3 regions of the Eubacterium sp. AF19-12LB genome follow, and region 1 is predicted to be linked to each of the others. Evidence: predicted binding sites of a transcription regulator. Region 1 holds the regulator's gene; each other region holds the start of a gene.
What was found. Region 1 encodes Rex, which represses fermentation and respiration genes when NADH is low (regulators of the CRP and FNR family bind a similar motif). Its sites were predicted from a motif close to ATTGTTAANNNNTTAACAAT; they were not measured.

Region 1 (7,675 bases):
GTTTGCTTAAGTCACATACAAATTCATAATTGAAGGTTCCTGCTAATGCTGCTAATTCATCAACTGTTATTTCTTCGTCTCCTTCTTTTCCAATAAGAGTTACCTTATCTCCTTCTTTAACATCCATTCCCGTAACATCAACCATAAATTGATCCATGCATACTCTACCCACAATATTTACTTTTCTGCCATTAATGAGTACATATCCTTTATTGCTAAGATTTCTCTGATATCCGTCCCCATATCCAAGTGGAATTGTAGCAATTTTCATATCATGAGGTGCTATATAAGTCTGTCCGTAACTTATTCCTCTTCCTTTTTTAATTGTTTTTACGTAAACTACATGACTGTGAAGAGATAATGCAGGATATAGTTTCATATTTTCACGGCTCATTTCATCTGATGGATACAATCCGTACATTGAAATTCCTGCTCTTGACAATGATAATGAAGTCTTTGGCATTTCCATCATTGCTGCACTATTTGCACACTGATGTATCGGAATCTTAACTCCATTTTTTTCTACTTCATCAACAAAATTTACAAACTCATCAAACTGCTTGTCAGCAAATGACTTGTCAACATAGTCTGCTTTTGCAAAATGTGTAAATATAGATTCTATTTTTATAAAAGGAAGTTTGTTTATTTCAACAATTTCTTTTACTGCATCACTTCCCGGAATATAACCAATTCTGCTCATTCCCGTGTCAACAGCAATATTAATCTTTACTTCTTTGCCAAGTTTTTGTGCGTGCTTTGATAATTTTGTTGCCATTTCTAAAGAAAAAATTGCTGGAATTAATTCTTTTTCTATAATCATATCGTACGATGATTCATCCGCATAACCTAATAAAAATGTAGGTTTATTAAGTCCATGATTTCTTAAATTATTGCCTTCATATGGAGTTGCAACTGCATATCCATAGCACAAATCATCAAGTGCTTTAGCTATAGGCACTGCTCCATGCCCATACCCATCTGTTTTTATTACAAGAACAACTCCTGTATTTTTATTAAGTCTTGTTTTCATCTCATATACATTTTTGTATATTGCATCCAGATTGATTTCTGCATAGCCCCTAAAATATTCTTCTTCACATATTTCTCTTTTCATTTTCTTCTTCTCCACGTTTATAAATTATTTGAATTTATATCTTTATCGTTTTTTATTACATTACAATTTCAAATTATCTCTATTATGTACAGTTTTAAATGAAACTTTATCATTATTGTGTCACAATTATTTACTGAGGCATAATATTTTTTATTTCCTCAATTATATCAGTAGCCATTATAGAGGCTTTAGGCATCTTTGTTGCTACCAAATCTCCGGCAATTCCATGAATGTATGGTGCAAGCGTTGTAGCGTTTTCTACATTGCACCCAATAGCCAACAATCCTGCAACAATTCCAGTAAGCACATCTCCCGAGCCTGCAGTCGCCATGCCACTGTTTCCTGTCATATTTATGTATATATCATCTTGCGTAACAGCAACGCTTCTTGCATCTTTTAGAATTCCATTTGCATTGTACATATAATTAATATTGAAAGCACTTTTTACAAGATTGTCCTTTATTTCATCTATCGTTTTATTTTCAAATCTGGCCATTTCGCCTAAATGCGGTGTCAATATTACATTCTTATGAAGCATTTTTTTTAGTTTAACATTTTGTGAAATAACATTAATTCCATCTGCATCTATTACCGTGTTCTTTCTGCTTTCAAGAACTGCTTCAACCATATTTTTTTGTATTCCACCCGTTCCAATTCCCGGACCAATTGCAATAACATTTGCCCATTCTATACAGGCATCTAAAGCCTTTTTGTCAAAATCATCTGTATCATATACATTTACCATTGCTTCAGGTAATAGTTTTTGTATTACTTCACGATTTTCCTTTGCAGTAAATATCCTTACCAGTCCGGCTCCTGTCCTAAACGCTGCCTTTGCACATAAAAACGCTGCCCCTGTTATATCTTTATTACCTGCTATAACAAGAAGTTTTCCATATGTACCTTTATTAGAATAATTCGGTCGTTTCGGAATTAGTTTTAAATCATCGCTTGTGTGGTATTTATAAACTGTTTCACACTTCTTATAGGAAACATCCGGAAAACCTATATTATCAAATGATAGTTTTCCACAATAATCTGCTCCCGGATAAAGAACTGCTCCAAGTTTAAGTTCTCCAAAGCATACAGTATAATCAGCTTTAACAGCCACACCCATCACTTTTCCTGTATCTGCGTTCAGGCCTGATGGAATGTCTACAGCATAAACTTTTGCCTTGCTTTGATTTATTGCTTCAATTAACTTTTTGTAATCGCCTTCTACATTTCTTGATAATCCGACTCCAAATATTGAATCAACAATTACATGTTTCTTATCCATTTCATCTCTTGTCAGTCTTGAAGCATCTTTGATTTCAATTCCAACTTTCTGTGCTATCTCAATCTGTGTTTTGAATTCCTGTGTTGCCTTATCTATGTTTCCCATAATATAAATGCAGGTGTTATATCCATCTATGTATAACATCCTGCAAACTGCAACGCCGTCGGCACCATTATTACCAGTTCCGGCAATAGCAATTACCTCACTGTTTTTATCTGTTGTTTCTTCAATTAAATCAGCAACACTCTTTGCTGCTCTTTCCATTAATACTAAACTTGGGATTCCAACTTCATTAATTGTATATTCATCAACCTTTTTCATATCCGTACCAGAAATTATTCTTTCCATAGTACTTCACCTCTTATTTATTTTTATTTGCTTTTTCTGATATTCTATATGTAAGTTTCATTAAGCTTTCTGATAAATGAACATTCTCAACTATTATGTCATCGCTAAATCCTAAATCAGTGTGAGCAAAATTCCAAAATGCCTTCACTCCACATTCGACTAATTTTCCAGCAATATCTGTTGCCGGTCCTTTAGGAAGTGCCAATGCCACAATCTCAATATTTTCATTTTTCACATAATCTATTATAGTAGAAATGTCTCTGATTTCAGTCCCATTTACTGTTTTTTTACCAATTAAATCTTTATTTTTGTCAAATAAAGCCGTAATTTCAAATCCTCTGTTTCTGAAATTTCCATAGTTTGCAATTGCCTGTCCAAGATTTCCTGCACCTACAATTATCATCTTATGCGTCACATCAAGTCCTAATAATTTTCCGATTTCATCATACAGATATTTAACATTATATCCGTACCCCTGTTGTCCAAACCCACCAAAATTATTCAAATCCTGTCGTATCTGAGAGGCCGTAACATTCATCATGTCACTTAATTCTTTAGACGAAACTCTTTCGACATCCTGCTGTATTAATTCATCTAAATATCTATAGTATCTTGGCAATCTTGTGATTACCGCCTTGGATATTTTTCTCATTTCCGTTCTCCTTCGTTATTTAACCACTTCAATTATATGTTTTAGGGCAAACATTGTCAAATATTTATCATTCTTTTTGACACTGTTCTTTTACAGTATTTCATTGATTGTTTTAGCTTTTCGTTTTATAATCTTACGTGGTATCAGCCTATTTTTGCTGATTATATAAAAACACTACAAACACAGGAGGATTCCTATGATTTTATCATGCAATCATATAAGCAAGGCTTATGGTGAAGAAGTTATTCTTGACGATTGCAGTTTTTTTGTAAATGACCATGAAAAAGCTGCCATTGTAGGCAATAATGGAGCCGGAAAGTCTACTATATTAAAAATAATAATGAATGAACTTTCATCCGATTCAGGGGATGTAATTATCGGAAAGGATAAGTCTGTTGGTTATCTTGCCCAATATCAGAATTTAGATACAGACAATTCTATATATGAAGAAGTACGTTCCGTAAAACAAAATATTATAGATATGGAAAATAAATTAAGGGAATATGAATCCTTAATGGCAAATGGATGCGACAGCTATGATGATATAGTTAACAGTTACACAAATCTACATCATCAGTTTGAATTGTTAAACGGATACGCATACAAAAGTGAAGTTGATGGTACCCTTCGTGGACTTGGTTTTGAAGACAGTGATTTTAATAAAAAAATTTCAACTTTATCCGGAGGTCAAAAAACCCGTGTTGCACTATGTAAACTTTTAATTCAAAAACCGGATATTATTTTATTGGATGAACCTACAAACCATCTTGATTTAAATTCTATCAAATGGCTGGAAACTTATTTGTCTAACTATAACGGAGCTGTTGTAATCGTTGCCCACGACCGTTATTTCTTAGATAAGATTGTAACTAAGATTGTTGAAATAGAAAATACACACTGCCATGTTTACGATGGCAACTATTCAGCTTACGCTGTTAAAAAGAAAGAACTTAGAGAAGCAGCAATTAAACTCTATATCAAACAACAGGCTGAAATAAAGCATCAGGAAGAAGTCATTGCCAAGCTTCGCTCATATAAACAGGAAAAGTTTTATAAGCGTGCTGAAAGTCGTGAAAAAGCTTTAAGTAAAATGGAAGTAATCGATAATCCTGATACATATGAAAATGCCATGACTCTTAGACTTGAACCAAACTGTACGAGTGGCAATGATGTTTTAAGTGTTTCAAATTTAGCAAAGTCATTTGATAACAAATCATTATTTTCCAATATTTCTTTTGAAATTAAGAGAGGTGAACGTGTTGCTCTTATCGGTGATAACGGAACCGGAAAAACTACAATTTTAAAAATTATAAACGGACTAATTGCTGCAGATAGCGGCTCTTTTACTCTCGGAACAAACGTTAATATCGGATATTATGATCAGGAACATCATACATTAAATGATTCAAATACTTTGTTTGATGAAGTGAGCGATTCTTATCCTAATCTTACAAACACAAAAATCCGAAATGTGTTAGCCGCTTTTATGTTTACAGGTGATGATGTATTTAAACGCGTAGGAGATTTAAGTGGTGGAGAAAAAGGTCGTCTTTCTTTAGCAAAATTAATGCTTTCAGAAGCTAATTTCATTATATTAGATGAACCTACTAACCATCTTGATATGGTTTCAAAAGAAATTCTTGAAAACGCATTAAACAATTATACCGGCACAATTTTTTATGTATCTCATGACAGATATTTTATTAATCAAACTGCCACACGTATCATTGAATTAACAAATAAAGCAATTGTAAATTATATTGGAAATTATGACTATTACGAAGAAAAGAAGGACGAACTTACAGCAATATATGCTCCAAAAGAAGAGCAAACTTCTTCTAATACTCCTTCTGCTTCTACTAATAAGCAAAATTATTTAGAAAGGAAAGCCGAACAGGCAAGGATTAGAAAATTGAAAAATGATATTTTAAAAGTTGAAGAAAAGATAAAAACTAATGAAGAGCGTTTAAATGAATTAGATGAACTTTTAGCTGACCCTGAAATTGCTAAAAACTCAGCTAAATTAAACGAAATCAGTAAAGAACAGGATAAAATTAGCGAAACTCTCGACAAGCTAATGGCTCAATGGGAAGAATTATCCGATTTACTTGACGAATAAACGGTTTATTTATTGTATTTTTCCTTATTATAAGTTAAAATATTTATAAGATTTTGGTCTCAACGGACCTCAAATTACATCAGGTTTTATCCTGATATCAGTAAAGGAGACTACTTATGGCTAACAAAAAAATTGTAGTTGCTTTAGGAAGAAATGCTTTTAGTGAATCATTTCCTAAACAACAGGAACGTGTAAAACTTGCTGCAAAAGCTATTGCAGATTTGGTAGAAGAAAAATATGATGTTGTTATTACTCACAGTAATGGTCCTCAGGTCGGAATGATTCAGACTGCAATGACTGAATTTTCAAGACTTGACCCTGACAGAACTGTTGCACCTATGTCAATCTGTAGTGCAATGAGTCAGGGATATATTGGATTCGATTTACAGAATGCAATTCGTTCAGAGTTACTTTCAAGAGGATTATATAAACCTGTAAGTACTATTATTACTCAGGTAAGAGTTGATCCTTTTGACAGAGCATTTAACGCTCCTTCTAAAGTTATCGGACGTCTTATGACTAAGGAAGAAGCTGAAAATGAGAAGAAAAAAGGTAACTACGTTGAATACGAAGAAGGCGATGAAGGCTACAGAAGAATCATTGCAAGTCCTAAGCCAATTGATATTTATGAAATTGATGCAATCAAGGCTTTAGTTGATGCTCATCAGTTAGTTATCGCAGCAGGTGGCGGTGGAATTCCTGTTCTTGAACAGCGTACAGGATTAAAAGGTGCCAGTGCTGTTATTGAAAAAGATTATACAGCAGCTAAACTTGCAGACATGTTAGATGCTGATGCTCTTATGATTCTTACATCAAGTGATAATCTTACAATTGATGTAGACGGAGAAGTTAAAGAACTCGGTACTTTAACTACAAAAGAAGCTGAAGATTTAATTGATAAAGGATACTTTGATCCTATCACTTCTCTTCCTAAGATTGATGCATCTCTCAATTTCGTATTAGCAAAGAAGGGAAGAAAGGCTATCATTTCTAACCTTGCTAAAGCTAAAGATGCAATCAGAGGAAAAATTGGTACTGTAATTGAATAACAGTCAATTTAATTAACAAATGTTTACAATATGCTCTCTACAAAATATACAATGCGTATTTTAGTAGCGGGCATATTATTTATTCAAAAATAATGTATACATACAGAAATTATTTTTTTATTATTTCTGTATATAAAAGGGGTATTTATGCACGATATTTTACAATATGAAGAAAAGCTAATTAAAACCAGATTAGAACTAAATGATTTAATTGAAAAGTATTCTAACAATAAAGAAAACATAGACAAAGCTATAATCGAAAATAAAATTGAATACTTAACAAAAGAATTAGACTATCTTAACAACCAGTTAAATCTTTTAAAATTATCTGTTGAGAATGAAACCGAACATAATAATACATATTCTGCGGACAAACCTCCGGTTAATCCACAACCTTATTATTCTGCCGGGCACAGTTCTGCACCACAGCCTTATTATTCTAAGGGTCAGGTTCATCCTTATTCACCTGTCACTTCTACTACAGGCACTAGCATTGACAATGGTGTTAGAAAAAATTCAACTAAAAATTTCAATAATTTTGAATTACTCATGGGCAAATCTTTAATGGGAATTTTTGCCTCTGTATTAATTTTTATCAGTTTAATTTTATTTGCCACTTTAGTATTGCCAATGTTATCTGATACTGCAAAAATTTTAATTTTATATATTTTCAGTTTTGCACTTATGATAGCCGGAATTTTTCTTCTAAAAAAAGATTCACATAACAAGCTTTATATTTCAATTAGTGGATGTGGCACAGGGGCAATATTCATTTCATTGTTGCTGAGTAACATGTATTTTAAAATTATTAACGAAATAACATTATATTTATTTATATTTGTATGGGCATTATTTGTTTGTGTATTATCTAAAACAAAATCATATATTTTTGCAATTATTGGTCAGGCAGGTATTACAATTTCCATTTTATTTGGCACTTATTTTTGTCACGCTTCAGGCGATTGGAACAAATTGCTTTTTCTCTCTGCATTTTTTGTAGTAACAGAATCAATATTTTATTACACTAATATTCAAGATGAATATCACAAAAATTCAATTTGCAATATATTCAATATAATATGCTTATTCACTTTTAATGCTACAATGCCTGACT
Region 2 (7,675 bases), on a different contig from region 1:
TTTCCTCTATCAAATCCATCAAAATCATCTGCACAGAATGCTCTTGTAATCTGACGTGCTCTGTCTGGTCTGAAGTTACAGAAAATAACAGAATCTTTGTCATTTACTGTTGCTACAGGAGCATCATTTTCCATAATTACTGTAGGAATAACAAATTCATCTGTCTTATCTACTGCGTATGAATCTGCAACTGCCTGTACAGGGTCTGTAGCTTTATTTCCTTCTCCCTTTGTAATAGCATCATATGCCTTAACAACTCTATCCCAGTTATTATCTCTATCCATTGCATAGTAACGTCCTGAAATTGAAGCAATCTTTCCAACACCAATTTCAGCCATCTTATCTACTAATTCCTGAACATAATCTTTTCCTGATGCAGGAGGTGTATCTCTACCATCTAAGAATGCATGTACATATACCTTTTCAAGACCAAATTTCTTAGCCATTTCAATTGTTCCATAAATATGTGTATTATGGCTGTGTACACCACCGTCTGATAATAATCCAAAGATGTGTAATGCACTGTTGTTTTTCTTGCAATTTTCCATTGCCTTAACTAACTCTTCATTCTTAAAGAAATCTCCATCCTGAATTTCTTTTGTGATTCTTGTTAATTCCTGGTATACAATTCTTCCTGCACCCATATTTAAATGACCTACTTCAGAATTTCCCATCTGTCCGTCAGGAAGGCCTACTGCCATTCCACTTGCATAACCTTTTACAAAAGGATATTCTGCCATAAGCTTGTCCATTACAGGCTTTTTAGCTTCTGCAACAGCATTTGCTTTTGCATTTTCATTTAATCCATATCCGTCTAAAATCATTAAAACTGTTGGTTTTTTGCTCATTTTTCTCTCCTTAAATTAAACTTTATTTTTCTATTCCCCATGAAATTTCCTGCTTCTTCAAATTAATTGCCACTGCATTCTCACGGGTTCTTTCGCTATTTCCTCTGAAATACAAAATATCGTATCCTTTGAAAATAACATTCATATCATAACCACAGTTACTAACTGTGTTGGTTAACATTTCCTCAGTCTGTTCTTTTGTAATATTAGTCTTTACTTTTGAGTAGCTGCTTGCAGAGCCTACATTCTGCTGCACACAAAAATATATTGGATTTCTCTTAACATTAGAGAATGTATTATTTTTTACATGTATGCCTTCTATTCCGCCACCTGAAATAGCATGTGCTCCACTACTATAAGCTTTCTTACTCTTTAATCCAATTTTGTTAAAAGTATTATTTTCAATGGTTGCATTCTTCCAGTTAAGTATAAATACACCATTGTCAAAAATATTTTTAAATGTATTATTAGTTATTACTACATTTTCGTGATAAACATTTTCACCATTCTTCTGTGAATACTTATGTGTACCAACACCACGTGTAACTCCATCAAATACATTGTTTGTTATTGTTATATTTTTATTATCTGTTCTATCCTGTGCAACCCACACTGCATTAAGACCATGTGTTTCAGGGTCCGGAGTATCAAGATTAATAGCCTCTTTCATATAATTTTTAGCCCTTGTACTTGCTTTAGAACCTTTAAATGTACAATTTTCAATAACAACATTCTCTACACCTGTTATTTCAAGGAAATGTCCTCCATTCTGATTTTTAAATGTTATTCCTGAAACTTTTACATTTTTATTGTGGGATATTACAATTGTTCCTCCACCTTCAACAAAATTATTGTCAATTGTAGCATTCCCTTTACCTGTTATTGAAATGTTCTTTGCACCACTTACTTTTTTACATGACCCTTTTATCTTGCTTTTTGATGGTGGACATAATGAAAATACATTATTTGATGGTGGATATCCTGCTCCACCAGTTTGATATATATTTTTTAATACAACTCCATTCTTCAACACAACCTGAACATTTGATGGAATATATACAGAATTAGACATTTCGTATGTGCCTTTTTTTATAATAAATTTACCACCGCCTGCTTTTTCTAATTGCTTCATATAATAATTAAAAGCTACTGTATACTTCGTATATTTGTTATAATTAGAATACTTTTTTATTTCTGAAGGAATTGACTTTGTTGTCATTGTTATTGTTTTCTTAGCATATACATTCTTTGCCTGTATATGGGTTACTCCTGTTACACATAGCATAACTGCCAATGTAGACACTAATCTTATAATTATTTTATTTCTTTTCTTCATATTCATATTCCTAACGAATTTTTTGTTTGATATTAAACAAAAGAATTTTAATTTTAAAACTTACTCCTTAAATTTAATATCTGATAATAGTTAATTGTTATTAAATACTCAATCTGTTCTTCAATAAAGGGCTGATGCAATTTTGTTGCAACAACCCTTATTTAAAATCTTATTTATTATAGTTGACAATCTTTCCAAATTCTGCTTTAAGGCTTGCACCACCAACTAAACCACCATCTATGTCAGGTTTAGCAAGTAATTCTGCTGCATTTCCAGCATTCATTGAACCGCCATACTGAATTCTGATAGCTGCTGCTGTTGCATCATCATATACTTCTGCGATACATTCTCTGATTGCTGCACAAATTTCTTCTGCCTGATCAGATGTAGCTGTCTTACCTGTTCCAATAGCCCAGATTGGTTCGTAAGCGATAACTGCTTCCTTAGCCTGGTCTGCTGTTACATTTAAGAATGCGATCTTAATCTGCTGACGGATGAAATCAACTGCAACACCCTGTTCTCTCTGTTCAAGAGTTTCACCACAGCAAATAATAGGTGTAATACCATGTTCAAAAGCTTTTAATACTTTCTTATTTACTGTTGCATCTGTTTCTGCGAAATATTCTCTTCTTTCTGAATGTCCAATGATAACATACTTAACTCCAACATCTGTTAACATGTTAGGAGCTATTTCTCCTGTATATGCACCACTTTCTTCAAAATACATATTTTCAGCACCGATGTTGATGTTTGAACCCTTTGCTGCTTCCATAGCCGGTACTATTGAAATAGCTGGTACACAAAATACTACATCTACATCTTCATTAGCTACTAAAGGTTTTAATTCATTGATTAAAGCAACTGCCTCACTAGGAGTTTTGTTCATTTTCCAGTTACCTGCGATAATTTTCTTTCTCATAATTATATAATCTCCTCTATATTTAAGACATATCAGTTAAAAGCATATTAAGCCTTTAACTGCTGATGATGCCTTATATAATATTGTATATCCTACTTATCGTTTGCTGCTGCAACACCTGGTAATTCCTTACCTTCGAGGAATTCAAGAGAAGCTCCACCACCTGTTGAAATATGTGACATCTTATCACCAAATCCTAACTGGTTAGCTGCCGCTGCTGAATCACCACCACCGATGATTGTTGTAGCATCTTTAAGATCTGCCATAGCTTTAGCAATTGCAATTGTACCATTAGCAAAGTTAGGCATTTCGAAACATCCCATTGGTCCGTTCCATACAACTGTCTTAGCTCCTTTAATAGCATTAGCAAATAATTCTGCTGTCTTTGGTCCGATATCTAAACCTTCCATATCAGCTGGGATTTCTCCACGTCCTACAACCTTGAAGTTGCAGTCATTTGAGAAGTTATCTCCAACTACTGTATCGACAGGGATTAATAACTTAACACCCTTTTCTTCAGCTTTCTTCATCATGTTTACAGCATATTCTTTGTAATCTTCTTCAAGAAGTGATTTACCTACTTCTTCACCAAGACCAGCCATGAATGTGTATGCCATACCACCACCGATGATTAATGTATCAACCTTTTCAAGAAGGTTTTCAATAACTGAAATCTTTGATGAAACTTTTGCTCCACCAAGGATAGCTACGAATGGTCTTTCCGGATTGTTAACTGCGTTTCCAAGGAAATCGATTTCCTTCTGCATTAAGTATCCTACAACTGCTGTGTCAACAAATTTTGTTACACCAACGTTTGAACAATGTGCTCTGTGAGCTGTTCCGAACGCATCATTTACAAATACATCACAAAGTGAAGCTAATTCTTTGCTGAATTCTTCTCCGTTCTTTGTTTCTTCTGCACGATAACGTGTGTTTTCAAGAAGAATAACATCTCCGTCTTTCATTGCTTCAACTGCAGCCTTAGCATTTGGTCCTACTACTTCAGGATCTGCTGCGAATTTAACTTCCTGTCCTAATAATTCTGAAAGTCTTACTGCAACTGGTGCTAATGATAATTCCGGCTTTGGTTCTCCCTTTGGCTTTCCAAGATGTGAGCAAAGGATTACCTTTCCACCATCAGCTATTAATTTCTTTATTGTTGGCAAAGCTGCTACTAAACGGTTTTCGTCTGTGATTTTTCCATCCTGTAATGGTACGTTGAAGTCACAACGAACTAACACTCTCTGTCCTTTTACATTGATATCATCTACTGATTTCTTATTAAGCATTATATGTGCTCCTTTCATTTAAGCGCGTCATGCGCGTAGTCTCATAAATCCCGGAATCAGTATAAACTTTATTCCAAGATTATATGCGCCCATGAAATGTACATCCATATAGATGTGACATTCATATTATCAGCGCAATATAAAAGGGTCCGGTCCAATTAAGACCGGACCCTTATGGATCTTATTTAAAGATTTCTTATTTATTATGCTAATTCTGAGAAGTATTTGATTGTTCTAACCATCTGGCTTGTGTATGAGTTTTCATTGTCATACCATGAAACAACCTGTACTTCATAAGTATCATCATCAACCTTTGATACCATTGTCTGTGTAGCATCAAATAATGAACCATATCTCATTCCAACGATATCGCTTGATACGATTTCGTCTTCATTGTATCCGTAAGATTCGTTTGAAGCTGCCTTCATAGCTGCATTGATACCTTCAACTGTGATATCTTTTCCTTTAACTACAGCTGTAAGAACTGTTGTAGAACCTGTTGGAACTGGAACTCTCTGTGCAGAACCGATTAATTTTCCGTTTAATTCTGGAATAACTAATCCGATAGCTTTAGCAGCACCTGTTGAGTTAGGTACGATATTAACTGCTGCAGCTCTTGATCTTCTTAAATCACCTTTTCTCTGTGGTCCGTCAAGAGTCATCTGGTCACCTGTGTAAGCATGAATTGTTAACATGATACCACTCTGGATTGGAGCGTACTTGTTAAGTGCATCAGCCATAGGTGCTAAGCAGTTTGTTGTACATGAAGCAGCTGAAATGATTGTATCATCTGCCTTTAATGTTTCGTGGTTTGTATTGTAAACGATTGTTGGAAGATCGTTTCCAGCTGGAGCTGAAATAACAACCTTACGAGCACCAGCATCGATATGAGCCTGTGCTTTAGCCTTAGATGTATAGAAACCTGTACATTCTAATACTACGTCTACTTTTAATTCGCCCCAAGGACACTTTGAAGCATCAGCTTCTGCGTAAATCTTGATTTCTTTTCCATCAACGATGATTGAATCATCTGTAGCTGAAACTGTTTCAGCCTTGTCATATTTACCCTGTGATGAATCATACTTTAATAAGTGAGCTAACATCTTAGGACTTGTTAAGTCATTGATAGCTACTACTTCATAACCTTCTGCTCCAAACATCTGTCTGAAAGCAAGACGTCCGATACGTCCAAAACCGTTAATTGCAACTTTAACTGACATTTAATTGTCCTCCTATTAAATAAGATATATTTTGTTAATTAATATTAACCTATTGATTATTCTACATAAATACTTTCCAAATATCAAGAAGTTTTTTGCATTTTTCTCATATTTTGTTAATTTTTTGACAAATAAAACGTTTTTACTTTTATCTTCTCATTAATATAGTAATTTTCAGCAAAATTTGTTATATTCTACTCATAATTTTTTTCTTTGCTAATTTGTAATTATTTCAGATTCAGGTATAAATATATATAACAAACGATAGGAAGTTTTTCGCAATTTTGCGAGCATAGTGTAAATAAAAAAGTAATGTTTGAGCCTTTAGGCGAGTTTTACTTTTTTATTTATTATAAACGGCGCAGCAAAATAAGAAAAACAACGTGTTTGGAATATATATTTATACCTGAATCTGAAACATTAACAAGTTGCAATACATATTACATAAGGAGAATATACGTTATGTTATCTGATTTTCATGTACATTCTAAATTTTCTGCTGATTCAGATGAGAATTTGGAAAATATAATAAACAAAGCCATAAGTTTAAATATGAAAGATATTTGCATCACTGACCACCAGGACTGGTTCTGGCCTGTTCCGGGTGAATCATTTGATATAGATACCGATTCATATTTTAATGAATTAAACATATTAAAAGATAAATACTCTTCAAAAATCAATCTTCATATTGGAGTTGAGCTTGGCATTACATGCGACAACTACAAAAAAAATGCTGATTTTTTACAATCATATCCATTTGAATATGTCATTGGCTCCTGTCATATTGTAGACAACATGGACCCATATTATTCTGAATTTTGGGAAAATCGTAATGAAGCTGATGCTTTCAGGACTTATTTTTCAACTTTACTTGATGCATTAAAATTGTTTAATTCATTCAATACATTAGGCCATTTAGACTACATAGTCAGATATGCGCCAAATAAAGATAAAAACTATAATTGTAGTGATTATTTCAACATTGTCGAACAGATATTTAAAGAAATAATTCATAAAAATATTGCTTTAGAAATTAATACCGGTGCACTTGCAAAAGGAATGGATTTTGTAAATCCCCACTTTGATATGCTTTCATTTTATAAAGATCTTGGTGGAAAACTTGTGGCTGTAGGCTCCGATGCCCATGTTGCTGATAATATAGGATATGGTTTTGACAAAGCCGCACAACTTATAGAACATTTTAATTTTAAAAATATTAATGAATAACTAAAAAAACTACAAAACTTCATTTAACAATCTGAAGTTTTGTAGTTTTTTCATTTTTATTATAAAGATTAATTTATCCTATTTTACTATTCCATGTTCAAGGAAAAACTGTTTCCATCTTGGCACACATGAAGGCATAAGATGAACTCCATCACTTGTGTATTTAGGGTCAAGAGCCCCTGTATCTTTTTTATCAAACACTTCGTTTTCATCAAGCCATATTATGTCGTATCCGTTTGTAAGTTCCTTAAGTTTCTTATTTCTTTTATCTATTTCCTTATTTTTTATATAAGTTTCTTCTTTGTCTTTCTTTTTTGTCACATGCATAATACTTTGAATAAATATTATTGCATCAGGCTGTTTTTCTCTAATAGTATTTATTACTTTACCATATTGCTCAGCAAATGTATCTGCTGTTCCTGTTCCAATTTCATTTATTCCAAGCATTATATAAATTTTTTCAAATTTATTTTTTTCAAGGGCTTTTTTTACAGTTATTTTTTTCTTTCCTGATTTAACGATTTTTTCATCTAAAATCTTCCATACGGACACACCCTGTTCTGCGTAAAATACTGTTTTATCCCAATTTGCATACAAAGATATTGTCTGTGTTCTTGAATCTCCTATAAATAAGGCTCCATCCAAATATGATTCATCTACAGTTACAAAATCACGATGCTGTTTTTCCTCTGTAACGGCTTCTGTCTGAGTTTCTCCCGATTCATCCGTAACTATCCGGATTTCTCCGGTATCACTTTGGATTACTTTTTTTCCTTTATTCTCTTTACTTTCCTGTTCCGCTATCTTTTTAGTTTCGTTGTATTTTATTATGT
Region 3 (7,675 bases), on a different contig from region 1:
ACCGAAAACACAGGCAGCGTTATTAGAGGTAATGGAAGAAAAACAGATAACAGTAGATGGTGTTACAAGAAGTCCGGGGAAACCATTTGTTGTAATTGCAACAGAAAATCCGGAAGGCTCAGCGGGTACACAACCGTTGCCGGATTCTCAATTAGACAGATTTATGATTTGCATTCACATGGGGTATCCGTCAGTTGATGAGGAAGTAGAAATTTTAAAAAGAAGACAAAAAGGAAATCCAATAGAAAATGTAAGACAGGTTTGTACTGCAGAAGATATTATTGCAATGCAAAATGAAATAAATGATATTTATATACATGATTTAGTATTTGATTATATTGCAAGGATTGCAAAAGCAACGAGAGAAGATGAATTACTTAAAGCAGGCTTAAGTCCAAGAGGAACAGTTGCACTTGCAGGTATGAGCAGGGCATTAGCATGGATGGACAAAAGAAATTATGTTATTCCTCAGGATGTAAGCAATGCATTTGAGCCGGTTGCATTACATCGAATTACATTAAGCACAAAAGCAAAAGTAGGAAATGTAAAAAAAGAAAGCATTACAAAGAAAATAGTGGCACAGGTTAAAGCACCAATTGTTAGAAATAAGTAGAGAGGACGCTATGATAAAAAGATTAATAGAGTATATTATTTTGATTCTACTTACGATAATATTATTTTTCTTATACGATGATGAGATAGTAGGAATGATGCTTGTTATGGAGATAGTGTATTTACCGGTTTCTGTTATTTATATAAATTTGTGCAAATTATTTGTAAATGTACAAATGAAAAATTTGCAGCCTGTTGTAGAAAAAAATGAAAAATGTTCAATATTATTTGAAACAAGCAGTAAAGCATTTATTCCTTCGGTAAATATTGTGCTAAATATAGCTGTCAAAAACAGATTTACGGGAAAAAGTAAAAAGATAAAATTACGTGGGAAAACAAATGGAAAAAATAAGAATGAAATATATTATGACGTTGAGTTTAACCAGTTCGGAAGCGTAATTATCTCATTTGACAGTTATGAAGTACTAGATTGGTTTGGCATTTTTTCTTTAAAGAAAAAAGTCGAAGAGAAAGAAAATATATTAATATATCCGGAATTAAAACTTGTAAATGTAGAGGTAAAACAAAGTACAAGAAAATTTATAACTGAGGCGGACTATTATTCTACATATGAATCAGGAGATGACCCGTTAGAAACTTATCAGATAAGAGAATATAGAGAACAGGACTCAATACATGATATACATTGGAAACTATCAGCAAAAAATGACAAGCTTCTTGTTAAAGAAAGGGGAAAACCTGAAGGGTGTGCAGTGTTGATATGGGTTGATTTCTGTGGCAATAGCAAAGATAAAAAAAGCATAATTGAATCAATAGAAATTGCAACCGATATTTCATTTTCACTGCTTCAGGAAAAATGCAACAATGTGGTTTCATGGTATGACGGACAAAGATTGAAAACAGTTAATTTTAAGATAACATCATTGGAAAATTTATACCAAATGCTAAACGAAATATTGATTACAGATGTACACAAACTGCAGGAAGAAAATAGTTATGCATTAAATGATAAATTAGAAAAAGAAAACTATAGCACTGTCATAGAAATGAAATCTAATGGAATTATAAAAATTAATGATAGTGAACTTAGAATAACGAAAAACAAAAATAAAATACAATGGAAAAAATTATATTTTGAAGTATAAAAAACAAATTTATATTAATAAAATTGTCTGAATTATGTTTTAAAATAAAATAGTAAAATAGTTTATTACTAATTTTAAAATTAGCAAATTTCGTTGAAAGGCTTATATAAAATTATGGAGAAAAATGCATTGAAGGGTTGGAATAATAAAAGCATACTAGATGTTGGTGTTAAAATCTGTATTTTAGCTTTTTTAATTGTGACTTTATTTAATACAATTTTTTACGAATTTAAAATAAATGCAAATATAAAAAGATTGATATTAACTGTATCAATAACATTAATTATTGCGTATATATTTGTATATTGTTTTAAATATATTTACAAATGGATACTTATAATTGGGGGAATGAGTTGTGTAACTTTAGTTACATGGACTTTCGAAAATCCTGAAGTTGCATGTGCTCATCTTATAAGAGGTATTTCGCCTATTTCTGAAGCCTATTATTCTATTTATAAAAAATATAATAATATTTTAAATTCAAATTATATCCTTGAGTATTCAAATTTAAATAAAATAGGAATTAATAAATATTTGTCATTAAAAGAAATAACTAATGTAAATGATAACTGGGAATTTTGGGTTATTGTAACATTAGTGATTTTTGTGATTTCGATTACATTTGTCTTAATTACAAAAAAGGAAAAAGGATTTTTCGTGGTTACTTTATTTATGGTAATTCCTATTGCATTAACATGTACTGTTGGAGCATTCCCATCAACTGAAAACTGCTTATTTATAATTGGCGGAGTAATGGTATATAGATTATATTTTGTTTTGAAAAAACATGGAAATGCAATTGGGAGCATAGTTGCCGGAGGGATAGTTTTAACTGTTCTTATGTGTTTGGCTTTTGGAATGAGACCATATATTAAGGAAAATAAAAAAATAAATGAACTTAAATATATTGAGGTAAAATCCAGTATTCAAAATTTTCAACTTAAAGAATTACCTACACAGATATTATCGTTTTTTGGAGGACCGTTTAGAAATGATAAAATAGTTTTGAATGGTAATTTGAATAATAGTAGTGAACGTACAATTACGGGAACAAAAATGCTTAAAGTAACATTAACTCAAATGCCAGAGGGAACGTTTTATATTAAAAATTTTGTGGGTGAAACTTATAAAAACAATAAATGGAGTGAGTTTAGTTTATCTGATTTAGAAAAAGATTCTAGTGGCTATAGATTGATGAAAGAAGCTGACAACCGAAAAAGAATATATGGTGAAACCTACAATAGAATAAATCATTCAAGAGTGCCGGCAGCATTACAAATTGCAACATTAGATGTTTTTACAGAATGTAAGAATATTGCATTTGTGCCATATTATGCAAAAGTCACAGATGATGATACGGTGAATGGACATGGAAATCTAAATTTTATAAGTGGAGAGAATTCAAAAACATATCAGAAATATAATTATTTTCCAATGGAAGATGCTATGGCATTAGATGAGATGGATTATGGTAGTGATTTTGAAGACTGGAAAATTTATGAAAACAAAGTGGCGAAAATTGTAGATGAGCAGATTCCGGACAAATTGAGTAAAATAAGAGAATATAAAAGTAAGATATATTCTGACAATATAGATGATGTATCAAGTAATATTGATAAATTATTTTCAAATGGATTTAAATATACTTTAATGCCGGGAAAGACTCCGTCAGGGCAGGATGTATCAGAGTATTTTTTGACAGAGAGCAGAAAAGGATTTTGTGTTCATTTTGCTACAACTGCAACATTAATGTATAGAATGTGTGGAATTCCAGCAAGATATGTGGAAGGATTCGCAATCCCATCGAGTGCATTTGAAAGAGATAAAAATGGACATTATACGGCAGTTGTGACAGATAAGATGGCGCATGCATGGACAGAAGTGTTGAATTCATATATCGGGTGGGTTGTTAAAGATCATACAATAGCTGACACATCCTTAACTGAAGCTGAATCTGTTAATAGCCCGGAAGAAAAAGAGACTGAAAATTTAACTAATAAAATTGTAGAAGCAACAACTTCACAGACACAGGCTAATGAGACACAAAGCAATGAAAATAAAAATACTGATTTAGAAAATTCAAATGAGAGTGACACTAAAAATAGTGATAATACAAACATAAACGAAAATAGAAAAGTGATGGTTGGCATTATGTTGCTAGTTATAATTGCAGTCGTGATTTTATTTGTCGAATTTAATGCATTAAAGAAGAAAAAATTACGAAAATGCAGAAATATGTCTGCTGTTGAAGCGTATACTTATCTTTATTGCGTTGGAAGAAGAATGTGCGCAGGCAAAAATAATTTAAAAAGAAAAACATTAAGTGGTGCAAATCCAATAAATGTGAAGGCTAGAAGTTTAAATAAAGGAAACAGAGAAGAATCAAATATAAACAAGAAGAATAATTTGAATAAACAGACAATTGAATATGATGAATTTGAATATATAATGAATGAGTTGGATATTGTGAATAAAGAAGAGTGGAACTGGTTATACAAAAAGGCTTTGGAAGAAAAATTTTCTGATAAAAAGATAGAAAGTGAAGATGAGAAAAAAGTATATTTTATTTATATTAATTTTAGAAATAAATTAATTAAGAAAATGAAAAAAGATAATAGATATGGTAAACTAATTTGGCTTAGAATTAAAGGAATGTAAATTTTATAAACTATAGAAATGTTTTTCCTTTAATTATTTAAAAATTCGATATTTTTCACCTAATTTTTTATATTTCACTAGACAAAGAAAATATAATTTGTTAAAATTATAACAATCTCAGTGGACATAGGGATAACTGCGTGAATTAATGGTATTCACACAAATTTTACATATATTTTAAATGCGGTTTATTGCAAGATATATTGGCCTATGTTATCATTGAACAAGAGTGTGTCGTAAGGGATTACTTAGAATATATATTACAAAAGCGACGCGTAATTAAATTATTTTATATGGAGGATATTTATCATGTCAAAGAAAGTAGTTATTGCAGGCGCATGCCGTACAGCTATTGGTAAAATGGGTGGAGCTTTAAGCACAACTCCAGCACCTGTTTTAGGTTCTATCGTTATTAAGGAAGCTCTTAACAGAGCAGGCGTTCCAGCTGATCAGGTTGATCACGTATATATGGGATGTGTTATCCAGGCAGGTCTTGGACAGAACGTTGCACGTCAGGCAGCACTTAAGGCAGGACTTCCAATTGAAACACCAGCTGTAACAGTTAACGTTGTTTGTGGTTCAGGTCTTAACTGTGTAAATATGGCAGCACAGATGATTCAGGCAGGAGATGCTGATATCGTAGTTGCAGGTGGTATGGAAAACATGTCAATGGCACCATATGCTTTACCACAGGCTAGATTTGGTTACAGAATGAACAACGGAACAGTTGTTGATACAATGGTTAATGATGCTTTAACAGATGCATTTAACAATTACCATATGATGATTACAGCTGAAAACGTAGCTGATCAGTGGGGACTTACAAGAGAAGAATTAGATGAATTCTCAGCTAACTCACAGCAGAAATGTGAAAAGGCTATGGCTGAAGGAAAATTCAAAGATGAAATCGTTCCTGTTGAAGTTAAAACAAGAAAACAGACAATCATCGTTGATACAGATGAAGGACCAAGAGCTGGAACAACAGTTGAAACTCTTAGCAAGTTAAGATGCTGCTCAGGTAAGCCTGATGGAGTAGTTACAGCAGGTAATGCATCAGGAATTAATGATGGTGCAGCAGCAGTTGTAGTTATGAGCGAAGAAAAAGCTAAAGAATTAGGTGTTACACCAATGGCTACATTCGTAACAGGAGCACTTGGTGGTGTTGATCCATCAATCATGGGTGTTGGACCTGTTGCTTCTACAAAGAAAGCATTAGCAAAAGTTAATATGACAATCGATGATATGGACTTAATCGAAGCTAACGAAGCTTTCGCAGCACAGTCTGTAGCAGTTGCAAGAGACTTAAAATTCGACATGAGCAAAGTAAACGTAAACGGTGGTGCAATCGCACTTGGACATCCTGTTGGAGCTTCAGGTTGCCGTATCCTTGTTACATTACTTCACGAGATGCAGAAGAGAGACGCTAAGAAGGGTCTTGCTACATTATGTATCGGTGGTGGTATGGGATGTACTACAATCGTTGAACGTGACTAATAAAAAATAAATGAAATGCAGATGATGGATTGTTAATTGAAGTTAATAACTTTTTAATCTGTTAGAGAATAAGTTAATAATTTTTACATATGCATTTCGTCTTAAGCAATCAGGTGAGCTCTTTCACATATTGAAATAACGGTGATGGGGCTTACCTGTTTGAAGTGTAAATTGTTTTTTTGAGATGGCTCAATATAACAAATATTTTACTTTTATAGCCCAAAGCGTAGAATGCTATTTGCTTTGACTTTTATATTAAGGAGAATAAATATGGAATTTATCACATATGAACAGGAAGGATTTGTAGGTGTTCTTACAATCAACCGTCCAAAGGCACTTAATGCTTTAAATAGCCAGGTACTTACTGAATTAGAAGAAACAATTGATGCAATTGATATTAATACAACAAGAGCATTAATTATCACAGGTGCAGGCGAAAAATCATTCGTTGCAGGTGCAGATATAGGAGAAATGTCAACACTTACAAAAGCAGAAGGTGAAGCTTTTGGTAAAAAGGGAAATGATGTATTTAGAAAGATTGAAACATTAGAAATCCCTGTAATCGCTGCTGTTAATGGATTTGCATTAGGTGGTGGATGCGAAATTTCTATGAGCTGTGATATTAGAATCTGTTCTGAAAATGCAATTTTTGGACAGCCTGAAGTAGGTCTTGGAATTACACCTGGATTTGGTGGAACACAGAGACTTGCAAGAATTGTTGGACCGGGAATGGCTAAACAGATGATTTATACAGCAAGAAACATTAAGGCTGCTGAAGCTTTAAGAATTGGTCTTGTTAATGCAGTATATCCTGTAGAAGAATTAATGGATGCAGCTAAGAAGATGGCTAATGGAATCGCTATGAACGCTCCAATTGCTGTCAGAGCTTGCAAGAAGGCAATTAACGAAGGACTTGAAGTAGGTATGGACGATGCAATCGTAATCGAAGAAAAATTATTCGGTAGCTGCTTCGAAACAGAAGACCAGAAGGCAGGAATGGGTAACTTCCTTGAAAAAGATAAAGAAAAGAAATTAAAGGTAGTACCATTTGCAAATAAATAAGCGGAATGCTGAATTTATATTCAGATAATATTTATATTTTCATTTAGGAGGAAAAACAATGATAGTAGGAGTTATTGGTGCAGGAACAATGGGTGCAGGAATTGCACAGGCATTTGCAATGACAGACGGATATGAAGTACGTCTTTGTGACATCAAGCAGGAATTTGCTGATGGAGGAAAGGCAAGAATTGAAAAGAACATCAACTTCCTTGTTGGTAAAGAAAAAATCACAGCAGAAAAAGGTGCTGAAATTTTAGGAAAAATCCAGACAGGATTAAAAGACATCTGTACAGACTGCGATTTAGTAATCGAAGTTGCTCCAGAAGTAATGTCAATTAAGAAAGAAACATTTAAGGAATTACAGAGCATCGTAAAACCTGAATGTATTTTTGCTACAAATACATCATCATTATCAATCACAGAAATCGGTGCTGGACTTGACAGACCTATGATTGGTATGCATTTCTTCAACCCAGCTGACAGAATGAAGTTAGTTGAAGTTATTGCTGGTGGAAACACACCTAAGGAATTAGTTGAACAGATTAAGACAATCGCTACAGAAATCGGAAAGACTCCAGTAGAAGTTGCTGAAGCTCCAGGATTTGTTGTTAACAGAATCTTAATCCCAATGATTAACGAAGCAATCGGAATCTATGCTGACGGAATCGCTTCAGTAGAAGATATCGATACAGCCATGAAGCTTGGTGCTTCTCATCCAATGGGACCTTTAGCATTAGGTGATT

Region 2: the regulator Rex is predicted to act here: its motif matches at 5,725-5,744, upstream of gap (type I glyceraldehyde-3-phosphate dehydrogenase).
Region 3: the regulator Rex is predicted to act here: its motif matches at 4,473-4,492, upstream of DWX29_RS06580 (acetyl-CoA C-acetyltransferase).

What each region holds. Positions count from the first base shown of each region.
Region 1 covers NZ_QUGP01000002.1:279,493-287,167, forward strand. Annotated here, with positions in the region: gene alr (alanine racemase) at 1-1,114, opposite strand, end outside; gene DWX29_RS03025 (NAD(P)H-hydrate dehydratase) at 1,245-2,741, opposite strand; gene DWX29_RS03030 (redox-sensing transcriptional repressor Rex) at 2,755-3,393, opposite strand; gene DWX29_RS03035 (ABC-F family ATP-binding cassette domain-containing protein) at 3,590-5,512, shown strand; gene arcC (carbamate kinase) at 5,629-6,561, shown strand; gene DWX29_RS03045 (DUF2339 domain-containing protein) at 6,709-7,675, shown strand, end outside.
Region 2 covers NZ_QUGP01000010.1:19,751-27,425, reverse strand. Annotated here, with positions in the region: gene gpmI (2,3-bisphosphoglycerate-independent phosphoglycerate mutase) at 1-848, opposite strand, end outside; gene DWX29_RS10240 (right-handed parallel beta-helix repeat-containing protein) at 871-2,184, opposite strand; gene tpiA (triose-phosphate isomerase) at 2,354-3,106, opposite strand; gene DWX29_RS10230 (phosphoglycerate kinase) at 3,196-4,392, opposite strand; gene gap (type I glyceraldehyde-3-phosphate dehydrogenase) at 4,596-5,612, opposite strand; gene DWX29_RS10220 (histidinol-phosphatase HisJ family protein) at 6,075-6,842, shown strand; gene DWX29_RS10215 (GDSL-type esterase/lipase family protein) at 6,921-7,675, opposite strand, start outside.
Region 3 covers NZ_QUGP01000005.1:123,432-131,106, reverse strand. Annotated here, with positions in the region: gene DWX29_RS06595 (MoxR family ATPase) at 1-613, shown strand, start outside; gene DWX29_RS06590 (DUF58 domain-containing protein) at 624-1,718, shown strand; gene DWX29_RS06585 (transglutaminase-like domain-containing protein) at 1,848-4,376, shown strand; gene DWX29_RS06580 (acetyl-CoA C-acetyltransferase) at 4,686-5,870, shown strand; gene DWX29_RS06575 (enoyl-CoA hydratase-related protein) at 6,141-6,932, shown strand; gene DWX29_RS06570 (3-hydroxyacyl-CoA dehydrogenase NAD-binding domain-containing protein) at 6,991-7,675, shown strand, end outside.